Linked DNA regions of Niabella beijingensis. The main gene of each other region encodes a partner of the protein of the gene in region 2 in a complex. Links are inferred from orthologs where the notes say so. Each region holds a gene or a part of one and is shown on either strand. Other genes may lie near its edges.

The links.
Region 1: the proteins of carA (region 2) and carB are in contact, whole or in part, in a solved structure (PDB 1KEE), measured with the Escherichia coli proteins. The link is inferred for Niabella beijingensis from one-to-one orthologs.

What each region holds. Positions count from the first base shown.
Region 1 is NZ_JAIQDI010000001.1:2,938,158-2,946,196, forward strand. Bases 3,102-6,543 are described here. They hold carB (carbamoyl-phosphate synthase large subunit), read left to right. Parts: upstream 3,102-3,484; coding sequence 3,485-6,343; downstream 6,344-6,543. Other genes in these bases: K7B07_RS12325 (S8 family serine peptidase), read left to right, coding at 3,102-3,348; K7B07_RS12335 (DUF1572 family protein), read right to left, coding at 6,393-6,543. In the rest of the region: K7B07_RS12315 (M23 family metallopeptidase), read right to left, coding at 1-882; K7B07_RS12320 (proline and serine-rich protein 1 family protein), read left to right, coding at 1,025-1,699; more of K7B07_RS12325, read left to right, coding at 1,741-3,101; more of K7B07_RS12335, read right to left, coding at 6,544-6,833; K7B07_RS12340 (YcxB family protein), read left to right, coding at 6,992-7,474; 4-hydroxythreonine-4-phosphate dehydrogenase PdxA, read left to right, coding at 7,581-8,039. UniProt on the Escherichia coli protein: Large subunit of the glutamine-dependent carbamoyl phosphate synthetase (CPSase).
Region 2 is NZ_JAIQDI010000002.1:788,210-795,708, forward strand. The notes cover bases 1,907-4,808. They hold carA (glutamine-hydrolyzing carbamoyl-phosphate synthase small subunit), read right to left. Parts: upstream 3,959-4,808; coding sequence 2,855-3,958; downstream 1,907-2,854. Other genes in these bases: K7B07_RS19415 (DHA2 family efflux MFS transporter permease subunit), read left to right, coding at 1,907-2,827; K7B07_RS19425 (queuosine precursor transporter), read right to left, coding at 4,056-4,808. In the rest of the region: K7B07_RS19400 (YfiT family bacillithiol transferase), read left to right, coding at 1-255; K7B07_RS19405 (NUDIX hydrolase), read left to right, coding at 252-800; K7B07_RS19410 (pyridoxine/pyridoxamine 5'-phosphate oxidase), read left to right, coding at 813-1,388; more of K7B07_RS19415, read left to right, coding at 1,421-1,906; more of K7B07_RS19425, read right to left, coding at 4,809-4,850; K7B07_RS19430 (hypothetical protein), read right to left, coding at 4,825-5,133; K7B07_RS19435 (YfhO family protein), read left to right, coding at 5,285-7,499. UniProt on the Escherichia coli protein: Small subunit of the glutamine-dependent carbamoyl phosphate synthetase (CPSase).

The DNA.
Region 1 (8,039 bases), on a different replicon or contig from region 2:
ACCGCCATTGGCCTTCATTTTATAATCGACCTGGCAGTTCATATAGCGGGTGCTATTGTAGCCGATGCTGTCAATATAAAAAGCGGAAAGTTCTTCCCCGTCAAAAAAGAGCCGGGCGCTGTAAATACCATCCCGGTTGCCCGCCCTGTTCCAGGTATCATAAGCCTGGATCGCAAAGCTGAGATGATTATAGGCCGTATTGATCATGCCACCGGGCACGGAGTAGGTCTCCCCCGATTTATGAAGGGGAAATGTTCCCGGGTACTGATCGTAACTGCTGTTATTGCGGTCGTACATGACGAGCTTCACCAATGTAGGCGCATAGGCATCGGAAAACGGTGTGCCGAACAATGCCGGGTTCAGGCGCCTGCCGGATTTGGTATCAATGACCTCCCAATGAACATGCGGCCCCTGTGAGCCGCCGGTAGTGCCGCTGTACGATATAAAGTCACCTTTTTTTACAGGGAATTTTCCGGGGGGAATGGTGAGATGCGTTTCCCAGGATTCTTCCTGGTACTGATAATTCTTTACATATGCTTCAAGATCGGGGCGGAAATCATTCAGATGGCCGTAGAGCGTGGACAATCCGTTGGGATGGTTGATGATGATCCAGCGACCCCAGCTCAGCGGTTCAATCCCCACAAAGGCAATATAGCCGTCTGCGGCAGCTACCACCTGCTGGTTCACCTTTTGATTGGTACGCACGTCCAGCCCCATGTGCCAGTGATTGGAACGCAGTTCCCCCATGTTTGCAACAATGTCCGGGTTCAATAACGTCGGCCACCGGAAATATTGCTGGGGGTACGCCGGCTTTTTGTAGAGCTGGGCTTGTGAAACAGCACCGGTTAACAAGAGTACGGAGAGGAAAAAAAACTTTGCCATCGGCTCAAATATAATAGTTATTATTTAAGTGATAAAGCGGTATTGGAGCAACGGTAACGGGTATTTGTAAAATTCTTAACAGTTGTTTCTAAACCTTTTGCGGTGTTGCTGCCTCTTTTAAATAACTACCAAAAGTTATTTTATGAAACACAAGCTCTGTTATCTGCTGCTGCTATTTCCGCTGATCGCAAAAACACAGTCCACCATCCAGGTAAAAAATACCTTGAACCATAGCTTTAATATCGTTCTGGAAAATGAAGAAGCCTATTTTGAGGAAAGCGGGGCAACAATAGCGGTTGCCAACCTGGTGCCCGGTAACTATTATTTAAAAATATGGGACCCTTATTTTGCGGAAGCATCTGTTTGTGAAACTATAATTAATATCCGGTCCGGTCAGCGGGTAACGGTATGGGTCCGGGAAAATATGAAGCTGGAACAGACAGTAGAAATGCTGAAAACAAGACCCACAGGAAATATACCCTCTGTTCAAAAGCCGGTAAGCCCGCAGTTGCCGGTTTATAACAGGTTGCCAAAAATGAAAGACCAGGATGCCCGCGCGCTTGCAGCCTCCATCAACGGAAAGGTGTTTGATAATGATAAAGAGGCCATTTTCCGTGCAGGAACAAAGTACAATTCATTTACAACAGCGCAGGTACGGGAGCTGATCAACAGCTTTCAGTTTGAAGAGAACAAACTGAAAATGGCAAAATTGATATTTCCGCAGGTGCAGGACAAACAGAACTACCACCAGCTAAAAGATTGTTTTCAATATATAGGGTGGCAGTCTGATTTCCTTAAATTTTTAAATCAGCAATAAATCAGCAATATGAATTACTTTCATGATCCTATTAATAAAGTATGAAGAAGATCATCACCACGGTTTGCGTTTTCTTTTTTTTGCTAAACCTTGTCACGGCGCAGCAGGTGAAACCAAAAATAAAAGACTGGCATTATCTGGATTATAAAGCGGACGGCTACCGTGGCATCAGTTTAAAACAGGCTTATGCACTTTTGAAGGGGCGCAAAAGCATCCCTGTCATTGTAGCGGTTATCGACAGTGGCATCGACACCTTGCAGCCGGATCTGAAACCGGTGCTCTGGCAAAACCCCGGGGAGATCCCCAATAACAATAAAGATGATGATGGCAACGGGCTGACTGATGATTATTATGGATGGAACTACCTGGGCGCGCCGGACGGGGAAAATCTTTCGGTAAGCATCAGTGACGACTGGCGCACCTACCATCGGTTTAAAGCACAGTTTGAAGGTAAAGACAGTGCCGCGATCCCCAAAGACCAGCAGTGGCATTACCGGGAGTGGCAACGGGCCGGCAGGACGCTGACGGCGGATTTTGACAGTGCTTCAGCGGTCATTGATAACCTGCGTGCAAACTGGGAGCTGGCAAACAGCACCAATGAGCAGCTGAAGAAAATACTGAACAAGGAAGTTTTTACAGGAAAAGACCTGGACAGTGTCCCGGTTTCGATCGCCAACAGGGAGCTGCTGACGATCTGGAAGCGGATACTCGCTCAGGAGGACATGAGCAATGCCGGTTTTATGAAAGGGTTCGGAGATTACAAAAAGGAGCAGGAAGATAATCTTGTAAAACGGACGACGGCTCCCGAGGATTACCGGGGTAAGCTGCTGCAGGATGATGACTATGATATAACAAAAACAAAATACGGGAATCACAACCTGTCCGGGTTTGCCGGGTATCATGGAACCAGCGTCAGCAGCGTGATAGGGGCCGTCCGGAATAACGGGACAGGCATTGATGGGATCGCAGACAACGTAAAGATCATGATGATCCGGGGGATCCTGGGCAAGGATGAGTTTGATAAAGACGTGGCCCTGTCAATACGGTATGCCGTGGATCATGGTGCAAAAGTGATCAATATGAGCTTTGGCAAGTACATTTCCCCGGATAAAAAGTGGGTGGATGAAGCGATTGAATACGCCCTGTCGAAGGATGTGGTCCTTGTTCACGGAGCGGGGAATGATGCGACGGATACTGACACAGAGGATCACTATCCCAGTTCCTATACCGTCGCGAACCGTTTTTTGCCCAACCTGCTCCAGGTAGGTGCCAGCGGGGATGCCAGCCTGGGCACGCTGGTAGCGGGTTTCAGCAACTACGGAAAGAAAAAAGTAGATGTATTTGCCCCTGGCCTCGACATTCATTGCGCCATTGCCGGCAATGGTACACAGATGGCGAGCGGTACCAGCCTTTCGAGTCCGGTGGTAGCGGGCATTGCTGCCCTGCTGCGTTCCTATTTTCCAAAACTGAAGGCTGCTGAGGTAGTTGATATCATTCGCAGATCCGGGACCACGGTAGAAGAGCCTGTAGATAAACCGGGATCCGGGGGAAAAAAAGTACCGCTTTCCGAATTATGCAGTTCCGGAAGGATCGTAAATGCCGCGGGGGCGGTAAAGATGGCACTCGATCGTGAGAACGGAGGCTGGTAATGCCGCTGCGCGCTCTTACTACCGTTCGTTTTACATAAAATAAAAGTTCACAGGAAATTCTTCATTATTTACGCCTTCTTTTTCCTGTTTTAGGCATACCTTTGCGCAATTTATTTTTTTTAAAGAAAACTAAAAGATGCCCAAAGATACTTCCATTAAAACGGTATTGATTATTGGTTCCGGCCCCATTGTGATCGGCCAGGCTTGTGAATTTGACTACTCCGGCACCCAGGCGGCCCGCAGTCTGCGGGAAGAAGGGATAAAAGTGATCCTGGTCAACAGCAACCCTGCCACCATTATGACCGATCCGATGATGGCAGACCGTGTATACCTGTTGCCGCTGACCACAGAAAGTATAGAACAGATCCTGCAAGAAAATGAGATTGATGCGGTATTACCTACAATGGGAGGTCAGACAGCGCTGAATCTTTGTAAGGAAGCCGAAGAGCTGGGCCTGTGGAAAGAATACAATGTGCGGCTGATCGGAGTGGACATCAAAGCGATCGATAAAGCAGAGGACCGGGAATTGTTCCGCCAGTGGATGATCGAACTGGGCATCCAGGTAGCCACGGCAAAAACGGCCAACTCCTTCCTGGAAGGTAAAGAATTTGCCCAGGAGATCGGGTTCCCGCTGGTGATCCGCCCTTCTTTTACACTGGGAGGCACCGGTGGCGGCTTTGTACATGATAAAGATGAGCTGGATGAAGCGCTGAACCGGGGGTTACAGGCTTCCCCCATTCATGAAGTGCTGGTGGAAAAAGCAGTGCTGGGCTGGAAGGAGTTTGAGCTGGAGCTGTTGAGGGATTCTGCCAATAATGTATGTATCATTTGTACCGTAGAAAATTTTGACCCGATGGGTGTGCACACGGGGGATTCCATTACCGTGGCACCTTCCATGACACTGAGCGATACCGGGATGCAACTGATGCGGAATACGGCCATCCGTATGATGCGGGATCTCGGCAATTTTTCCGGAGGTTGTAATGTGCAGTTTGCCATGAACCCCGAAACCGAGGAGATCATTGCCATCGAGATCAATCCCCGGGTAAGCCGCTCTTCGGCCCTTGCCTCAAAAGCCACTGGTTATCCCATTGCGAAGATCGCCGCCAAACTGGCCATCGGCTATAACCTGGATGAGCTGGAAAACCAGATCACCAAAACCACTTCGGCCTATTTTGAACCGGCGCTGGACTATGTAATTGTAAAGATCCCCCGCTGGAACTTTGATAAATTTAAGGGGGCCAACGATACCCTTGGCCTGCAGATGAAAAGCGTGGGCGAGGTAATGGCCATTGGCCGCAGTTTTAATGAAGCGGTGCAGAAAGCCTGCCAGAGCCTGGAAAATAATGCCATCGGCCTGGGATATTATGGCAAAAGCATGATGCATGCGGAAGAGTTGCTGGAATACATCAAAACACCGAAATGGGATCGTATTTTCCGCATCAAGGATGCCCTGATGGCGGGTATTTCTGTAGGCACCATTTCAAAAGCGACCAACGGGATCGACCGCTGGTTCCTTTCCGAGATCCAGAAACTTTGCGTGCTGGAAAAGAAAATTGCGGAGTACACCCTGGAAACCCTGCCGGCAGAATTGCTGCGGGACGCCAAGGTGAACGGCTTCAGCGATGCCCAGATCGCCGAGATCATGGGGCATGGAAATACAGAAGAAGCCGTATACACTCGCAGAAAAGACCTGGGCATCAACCGGGTTTATAAAATGGTGGATACCTGCAGCGCAGAGTTTGAAGCAAAAACCCCTTATTTCTATTCCACTTTTGACGCACCTGCCAAATCGGACCTGAGCGCAGGCGACCTGGTGCATAATGAATCGACCGTTTCTGATAAGAAAAAGATCATTGTACTGGGCAGCGGTCCCAACCGTATCGGCCAGGGCATTGAGTTTGACTACTGCTGCGTGCACGGATTACTGGCCATTAAAGAGGCCGGCTATGAAGCCATCATGATGAACTGTAACCCCGAAACAGTGAGTACGGATTTCGACATGGCGGATAAATTGTATTTTGAGCCGGTGTACTGGGAGCATGTGCGGGAACTGATCGAATACGAAAAACCTGCTGGAGTGATCGTACAGCTCGGCGGGCAAACCGCCCTGAAGCTGGCGGAGAAGATCAAGGATATGGGTGTGGAGATCATGGGCACCAGCTTCGACAATATGGATATCGCAGAAGACCGCGGCCGGTTCAGCGATATGCTGAAGGAATTAAAGATCCCTTACCCGGAATACGGTGCCGCATGGACGGTTGATGAAGCGGTGCAGATCGCCAACCGGGTGGGATATCCCGTACTGGTGCGTCCCTCCTATGTATTGGGCGGGCAACGGATGCGGATCGTACTGAATGATGATGAAGTGGAAAGAGCGGTGATCAGCCTGCTGAAACACATCCCGGGCAATAAGATCCTGATCGATCATTTCCTCGACCGTTGCCAGGAGGCAGAAGTGGATGCAATCTATGACGGAGAAAATTTTCACGTAATGGGGGTAATGGAGCATATTGAACCCGCAGGTATTCATAGCGGTGACAGTAACGCGGTACTGCCGGCCTTCAATCTTACTCCGATGGAAGTGACCACCATGGAGCATTACGCGGAGAAGATTGCAAAAGCACTGGACATCCGCGGTCTGATCAACATCCAGTTCGCGATCAAAGACGGAACCGTATATGTAATCGAGGCCAACCCGCGTGCTTCCCGTACCACACCGTTCATCGCCAAGGCGTACCAGATCCCTTATCTCAACATTGCCACCAAGGTAATGATCGGGGCAAACAAGCTGACCGATTTCAAATTCGAAAAGAAGCTCAGGGGGTACGCGATCAAAGAACCGGTATTCAGCTTTAGTAAATTTCCGGGTGTCAACAAAGAGCTGGGCCCCGAAATGAAGAGCACGGGTGAAGCGATCCGCTTTATCAAAGACCTGAAAGATCCTTATTTCAGACAATTATATAAAGACCGGAGCATGTTCCTGAGTAAATAATACAGGAAAGATAATGATTCAAAGACCCGCGAAAGCGGGTCTTTGACATTTAAGCCGGTTCCAGCATGCGGCGCAAATAATTTACCTGCCCCAGGTGATAATTCAAATGCGCCAGCAGCTGCACCATTACATAATGATTGGGCCGTTTCGCATCATCAAAAGCGATCGGGTATTCCGCATCCATATCCAGTTTGCGCACTGTTTGAGTGATCAGTGGGATCAGTGTTTCCAGTTCTGTTACCAGCTGGGTTCTGGCCACATGTTTCCCTGAAAATTCGGCATCACGGTCACGGATATAACCGGTTTTAGCAAGTACAGTACCAAAAAGGTAATTCGACCCTCCAATAATATGAAGAGCAAGATTGCCTGCCGGGTTTTTCACCGATCCGTATAATTTCCACAGATCTTCTTCTCTTTTAAATAAATGGATCTCCTCCAGCAGCCGGCGGAGATCCCGCTCGTAAAAATCAGCCAGTACACTGTTTAACATCGTATTATTTTCCCTGTAAATTACAGCATCGGAACCACTGCGGGTACCGGATCATTGGTGACTTCTATTGTTGGGGATAAAAATAATAATGAGGAGTAATAAATATTTAACTGCTGCTGCCGGACAAAAAACGAGGAGTTGCTTATTTTTAAATAAAAATGGAACCCTTTACGATTCAAAGTATTGTTCCGGAAAAAGCATACAACACCTATGTGACCACCGCTGTCCTGAATCATCTTCCCGGCTTGCTCTATCTTATTTTTGGTCTGATCTGCTGGGTGCTGGCCGTCGTGGTCTGCGACTCCGGGACAGATCTCGACGTGGAACGCGCGGGATACCTCTTCCTGATCGGTCTTCTTTTTATTCAGAATCCGGTGAACAGGATCCTTAAGGCCCGCCGTGCCTTTAAGAAAGAACCGATACCACCTGCTGAAATGACCTTTCTGGAAGACCGCGTGATCATGAAGACCCGGTTTGAAGAAGGCTTCATAAAATGGGATGGATTTATCGCCGGCAGGGAAACGGCGGTATTTTTGATACTTTACCAAACCAGGCAGGGCGCCTATTTTCTTCTGAAGTCACTGTTCACCCCGGAACAACTGGCATTTATAAAATCCAGGGTACGGACGGTTGCATCCTGACCGGGCACAGGAACAGACTCGTTTTGTAATCCGTGTCAGCCGTAAGCAGCCGGGATGTCCGGGAATTTTATCGTATTTTCACAGCTTAATTAGTGCGATCAAATTTATGACAAATAAACAAAAACCGGTTATCGGTATTACCAGTGGTGATTTGAATGGCATTGGTATTGAGCTGATTGTTAAAACATTTTCAGATGCACGCCTGCTGGATATCTGCACGCCTGTTATTTTTGCGAACAACAAGGTGGTGAATTTTTACCGGAAAACGATCCCTGAAAGTAATTTCAGTTTTTATCATACCCGTGAGTTTGACAAGATCAACCCCAAGCAGGTGACCATTTTCAATTGCTGGGAGGAAGAGGTGAATATAACCCCGGGTACCCTAAATGAAACCGGGGGACGCTACGCGGTCACATCCCTGGAAACCGCCGTGGAAGCGCTGAAGGAAAAGCGTATCGACGGACTGGTGACCGCTCCCATCCACAAGACCAATGTACAGTCGGAGCAGTTTTCCTATACCGGACATACACCTTACCTCAAAACCAGCTTTAATGCCAAAGATGTG
Region 2 (7,499 bases):
CAGGCCTGGGCCCTGCTGGATGATGTAAAAAATCTGCCGGTCAATACATCCATTACGCTTCTGTATGCCCTGCATGCAAGATGGTATGCTACCATCCGGGACCTTGGTGAAGCACAGTGGGCCCGGAAAGTCGTTCGTCCGGATGCACCGCAACCACAGTCGCTGGCCTACTATTTACAACAATATGCCTGGCATGGCAAACACCATGTGGCACAAATCAATTATTTAAGGGAGCAACAAAAATGGCAGCAATGAACTGGAAGACCCTGTCTTCCGAATATTTATTCAAGGACCTTTGGTTTACCGTACGCAAGGACCGGTGCGAAACGCCCCTTGGGAAAATAGTGGATCCTTATTATGTATATGAATTTCCGACATGGGTGACCGCCTTTGCACTTACAGAAGACGGCCAGGTAATACTGGAAGCCCAGTACCGTCACGGTATCGGGGAGACCCATTATGAAATTCCCGGCGGTTGTGTGGATGATTCGGATGCAAGCCTGGAGGCGGCTATAAAACGGGAGCTAAAAGAAGAGACCGGCTACGAATTTGCCGGGCTTGAATACCTGGGGAAGACCTGCGCCAATCCATCCACCAATAATAACTGGATGCATATGTTCCTGGCAACAGGAGGAAGGAAGACCAGTGAGCAGGAGTTGGACGAAAATGAGGAGATCCGCGTAACGCTGGTGCCGATGGAGCAGTTTAAGGAAATGTTTCGTAAGAATACGTTCATCCAGTCGATGCATGTGACCTGCATGTTGTATGCCTTGCAGCGGCTGGGAGAATTAAAGATTTGATAAAAAAAAATCATGGATCCGCTGGAACTTTTTAAGGAATGGTACCTGGAAGAAAAAACGCTGTCCGGGGCAGCATTACCGGGGGCCTGTTGTTTGACCACCTTAGGTTTGGATAACTTTCCGAACAGCCGGTTTGTTTCACTGAAAGAAATAAAGAACGGAGCTTTTATTATTACCGGTCTGACAGACTCCCGGAAAGGACAGGAGATCGCGGTTGATAATAAAGTGGCGCTGGCATTCTGGTGGCCCTGCAGTGCAAAGCAGGTGCGGGTGCAGGGTGTTGCCGTACCCATAGATCCGGAGGAGGCCGCAGTTTATTTTGCTGAACGGGATACAGCGGCCCAGCTTGTATCCGTGATCAGCAGGCAGGGCGCACCGCTGGGGGATTACGATAAAATGCACGAAGCACTTCGGGAAGCGCTGGCAGCCGGCAAACACAGACAGGTGGCACGTCCTGAAGGATGGGGTGGTTATGCCATAACACCGGCACGGATAGAGCTGATGCGTTTTTCAGAAACCCGTTTGCACCACCGTAACCTTTATGAACAAAAGGACGGTCAGTGGGTGCAGCAGCAATTGCAGCCCTGAGCGTTTCTTATTGTATTTAAAACTGGTATATTTTGGCAATTGAAAATTCACCGGTGGTTTACCGATACCTGCCCTGGATCGCAGCGCTGGCTATTTTTATGCAGTCGCTGGACGGAACCATTCTCAATACAGCCTTGCCTTCGATTGCCGCAGACCTGCACCGTTCGCCGTTAACCATGCAGTCCATCATTGTAAGCTATGTGCTGATCCTGGCGCTGCTGATCCCGCTGAGCGGCTGGATGTCGGATCATTTTGGCTCCCGGAAGATCTTTATCTGGGCGGTGGGACTGTTCACCCTCGGCTCATTGTTCAGTGCGCTTTCCACCAGTCTGACCGTATTGATCCTCTCCCGGGTGGTACAGGCGGTTGGGGCTTCCATGATGGTGCCGGTGGCCCGGCTGGCCATACTTTATACCTATTCAAAAGACAAACTGCTGGGGGTGATCAATTTCATTACGATCCCCGGTCTGGTAGGGCCTATTATCGGTCCTACACTGGGAGGATGGCTGGTGGATGTAGCGAGCTGGCACTGGATCTTTCTGATTAATATCCCTGTGGGGATCCTGGGGATGACCTTCGCCTGGAAAGTGATGCCCAATTATATTTACAGGGGCAAACCTTTTGATACGGTGGGGATGATTTTATTTGGCGGCTCGCTGATCTGTATCACGGTGGCCATCGAGCTGGGTTCCGAAAAGATCGTGGAGGGTTGGTACCTCATAGGCGTCGCCGTGTTAGGGATCGTTTTAATGCATGCTTATTACCGGCATTTCAAAAAACTGCGGTATCCGTTGATCGACCTGCACCTGATCCGCATCCGCACCCTGCGCATCGGTGTTTTCGGAAACCTGCTCACCCGGCTGGGGATCGGAGGAATGCCGTTGCTGCTGCCGCTGCTTTTCCAGGTAGGGTTCGGGCACACGGCGATGGTCTCCGGTATGATGCTGATCCCGTCCGCCATTACCACCATTATGGTAAAACCCTGGGTGGTGCCTGTTGTAAGACGGTTTGGTTACAAGAAAACCCTTATTGTTAATACCATGCTCATCGCTGCGGTCATCGCGCTTTTTTCGATCCCGGATGCGCATACGCCCCTGCCATTGCTGATCCCTTACCTGGTGCTTTTTGGTGCGGTAAACTCTATCCAGATGGCTACAATGAACACGCTGGCCCTGTCTGATCTCAATAATGAAAACGCCAGCACGGGCAACAGTCTGCTGCTGGTAATGCAGCAGCTTTCCATGAGCCTTGGAGTATCGGTGAGCGCCTATCTCTTATCAAAATACAGCAGTGCTTCGTGGATCAGGTCCGGCGATCCGGTGACGGTATTCCGGTATTCTTTCCTGACAATGGGTGCCATAACCGCAGTTGCGGGACTGATCTTCTTCCGGCTGAAGGCGACGGATGGTAATACACTGACGGGTGCCACCGCACAATAAAAACGCTCCGTTTCCGGAGCGCTCTGTTTAATTATTTATTGATTGCTTGATGAGATTGATAAATTCGTCAAACAGGTATCTCGAGTCGTAGGGGCCGGGTGTGCTTTCGGGGTGGTATTGTACTGAGAACGCAGGCTTTCCTTTGACCCGTATGCCTTCAATAGACCGGTCGTTCAGGTTCACATGTGTGATCTCCACCAGTTCCGACTGTTTGACCGATTCGGGATCTACGCCAAATCCATGATTCTGAGTGGTTATTTCTGATCTGCCTGTAATTAAATTTTTTACCGGATGATTCAATCCGCGGTGGCCGTGGTGCATTTTAAAAGTAGAAATACCATTGGCCAGTGCCAGCAGCTGGTGTCCCAGGCAGATGCCGAACATCGGCTTGCCTTCCTCCAGTATCTGTTTCAACTGTTCCACCGCATAGTTCATAGCAGCGGGATCGCCGGGGCCATTGGAAATAAAATAGCCATCGGGGTTAAAGGCTTTTACTTCTTCCAGGGGTGTTTTGGCAGGGAATACTTTTACAAAAGCGCCGCGATCGGTCATGCATTTAACGATATTGCGTTTAATTCCGTAATCCATTACCGCAATGCGGATGCCTGCCTGCGGGTCACCGGATTCATAGACCTCTTGGGTGCTTACTTTGGAGGCCAGCTCCAGTCCGTCCATCGACGGTACCTCCGCCAGGCGTTTTTTCAGCGCGTCAATATCAAAGATCTCAGAAGAAATGATACAGTTCATCGCGCCTTTTGTGCGGATATGGGTCACCAGTGCCCGGGTATCCACATCATGGATGGAGACGATATTGTTCTTTTTCAGGTACTCATCAAGTGAACCAACTGCCCGTCTGCGGGAATAATTCTCGTTCAGGTTTTTGGCAATGACCCCCAGAATTTTTACACTGTCCGACTCCACATCTTCATCAATCACCCCATAATTCCCGACATGTACGGCATTCATGATCACGATCTGACCGTAATAGCTGGGATCGGTAAAAACTTCCTGGTATCCGGTCATACCGGTATTGAAACAAATTTCACCGGTGGTGGTGCCGATGGCACCAAAAGCTTTGCCGGTACATACGGTTCCGTCTTCTAGCAGTAAAATCGCAGGAGTAGCTGTCATTTATCTTTTTTGGGAATTAAAAAATCACGCAAAGTTAAGTTGAAAAGTTGAATAGATGAAAGAAATAGCCGTAAAATATTAACGGAGGCTTTTCCTGCTAATCGCTCATTGCCTGTCGCTTCATTTCGGCTGCTGTTTCATGTCCCAGGTATTTTTCGATGGCGTTGTGCACCCAATAGATCACGGGGGTCATAATCACTGCTACAATGAACTTATAAATGTAGTTGCCCACACAAATGCTGAGCACCAGTACCAGGCTCCAGGGCGCCCCCTGGTTGGCGGATACCCTGGGGCCGACATAAAAGGCGATAAAAAGCACCAGGAAGCTGTCTACAAGCTGCGAGATCAGCGTGGAACCGGTGGCTCTCAGCCAGATGGCCTTTTCGCCTGTGGCTTTTTTGATCCGGTGAAAAACGGCCACATCGAGGATCTGCCCCAGCAAAAAGGCGCCAAGCGACCCGATAATGATCCAGGATCCCTGTCCGAGCACCACCCGGTACGCATGATCCGCATTGGGAACATTGTTTTGAGTGAAATTGGACACCCAGAAGTCGGCGGGTGTTAAGAAAATAGCCCCCTGGAACATAATAAAGGTATATCCGATCAATGCTGCCGCCAGATAGGAGAGGAAACGGACGCCTTTCATCCCGTAGTATTCGTTGATGATATCGGTCATAATAAATACCACGGGCCACAGAAGCACCCCCGCCGTAAGATTAAAGGAAAAGGAATTACCGAAAAGGTTGAGGTTAAATGGCGTTATACCGATCGTTTTCTCCAGGGAGAAGATCTTTACCCCCACTACTTCGGCAACAATGGCATTGGCTACAAAAAAGCAACCCAGCAGGATGTAGAGGCGGGTTGGTTTATTTTTGGTGATAGTATGGATCATTAATATAAAAAATGTATGCAAAAATAAGAAAGAGGCAGGCGATATTGAAAAGCAGGAGCCACCGCGGTACCACGCTGCCGGGCTTCTTACCGGTGATCCAGCAGACCAGGTAGATCAGGTTGATAAGCGGTATAAAGACCAGTCCGAGTGCATATCCGGACGTAATAATGGTGGAGCTCACGGTTTCTCCCTTGTTCCACTCAACAAACAACAGGGTGAACGCCAAAATGACCATAATGCCGCAAATAAAGGCCACCCGGGACAAAAATATTAACCAACGCATAAGCTAATTTCTTGTAAAATAGCATTATTTTGCCCAAACTTAAAGGGTTTAATGTTTGAAGTTCAGCACTTCCCTGGTTTTCCGGCTGGAAAGCCTTACCGGTTGTGCGATGAATGATAAGCAGTAAACCCTAAACAATTAAATGGAACGCATGAAAAATAATTGGGTAAAGCAGCTGGTGCCGCATGTGATCGCTGTTGTCGTTTTTGTAGTGGTATCACTTATATTCTGCAAGCCGGTGCTGGAAGGAAATGTGTTGAATCAACATGATATTGTAGGGTGGAAGGGCGCCGCGCAGAATGCTTTGGATGTAAAAGCAAAAACGGGGACAGCTCCGCTTTGGAATACCGGTCTTTTCAGTGGTATGCCCAATTATCAGATCTATATGGAAGGGAAATCGGTACTGCCGAATCTGATCAAGGTTTTTGGATTGGGATTACCCAATCCCGCAAATTTCTTTTTTATTGCCTGCATCTGTTTTTATATACTGGCGCTGGCGATGGGATTGAACCCGGTGGTGGCTGTTTTTGGGGCGCTGGCTTATGGATTTTCTACCTATAATCCCGTGATCCTCTCGGCCGGTCATGAAACAAAAATGTATGCCATCGGGTTTATGCCGTTGCTGCTGGCAGGATTGCTGCTGATCTTTAACAAACGCTACTGGATCGGGCTGGCGGTGGCGACGTTGGGAGCTTACCAGGAGCTGATGTCGAACCACCCGCAGATTAATTATTATTTTTTCATCATTGCGGCCTTTATTATCCTGTTTTATCTGGTACGATGGGTCAGGGAAAAGGACTTTAAGCATATCATATTTGTCTTTGTGTTGAGTACCGTTGCCGCGCTGGCCGGACTTGGATCGTACTATCAGAGTTATGCTGCAACAAAAGAATATACGGAGTTTACGATGCGCGGAGGAAAATCGGTGGAGATAAAAGGCGACCAGGTGACAGCCGCCAATACAAAAGGGCTGGATGAAGATTACGCATTTTCCTACAGTATGAAAATGCCCGAGCCGCTTGTAATGCTAATGCCGAATGCATACGGGGGAAGCAGTGCGGAACCTTTAAAAGAGAAGGCTCAGGAAAGCATTATTGAACGCCTTACAGCCCTGAATATTCCGCAGCTTAATTCCGCAGCTCCCCAGATGGTGGGCCAGCTTCCCGGCTATTGGGGTGGCATGGCTAAACCCGGGGAATCCAACTCCGGGCCTCCTTATGTGGGCGCCATTATCTGTTTGCTGGCTTTGATCGGTTTTGCAATAGTAAAAGGACCATTGAAATGGGGGCTGCTGGTAGCCACAGTACTGGGCATAGTTATGAGCTGGGGTAGTTATTTCAGCGATTTTAACCTGATATTATTGCACAACCTGCCACTTTATAATAAATTTCGCGCACCATCGATGGCATTGGTCATCCCGCAGCTCACCCTGGTAGTGATGGCTGTGGTTACAGTACAACAGCTTTTCTTTTCAGCTGATGGTAAACAATTGCTGCAGCAGAATTTTAAAAGGGTCCTGTATGTGCTGGGCGGACTTATCGTAGTGATCGGGCTTGTTTATATCGGACAATCCTACACATCCGGATATGATGAACTGCTGACAGGGGAATTGCCCGATCAGATCAAGATGATTTTAATCGGCGGTCTTAAATCAGCCCGGCAATCCCTGTTCCTGGGGCAGTTGTTCAGAACCGTTTTATTTGCCGGGGTATTGGCGGGAATACTGTACCTGTTTGTAAAAGGTACCCTGAAGCCGGCATTGGCCACAGGAATATTGTTGCTGGTTGTTTTTATCGATCTTTGGGCAGTTGATAAAAAATATCTTACAGATGAGAACTATGTCCCGAAAGAAACTGCGGAAGCAGAAAATTTTGTAAAGACAGCTGCCGATGAACAGATCCTTAAGGATAAGGACCCGCATTTCAGGGTGTTTGACGTGGCCAATGGATTCAACAGCAATCATGCTGCCTATTTCCACCGCTCCATCCTCGGGTATCACCCTGCAAAACTGCGTATCTACCAGGATATTATTGAACGGTATTTTGGTACCGGACAACCGCCGCAGGAGTTGCTGAATGCACTGGATACGCGCTATATCATTACCCAGAATCAACAAGGACAGGTTGCAACGATCCCCAACCCCGGAGCCTATGGCGCTGCCTGGTTTGTGAAAGGGTTAAAGCCGGAGGCGGATGCGGCGAGGGAACTGCAGGCAGTGGGCAACACACAGTTGAAAGATACTGCAATAGTACCACAAGCCGCAGTATCTTCTATCGGTACAGTTCAAACAGATACAACTGCTAAAATTACACTGGTTAAATACACCAATGACGCTATTGAGTATACCAGCACAAGCAATACACCCC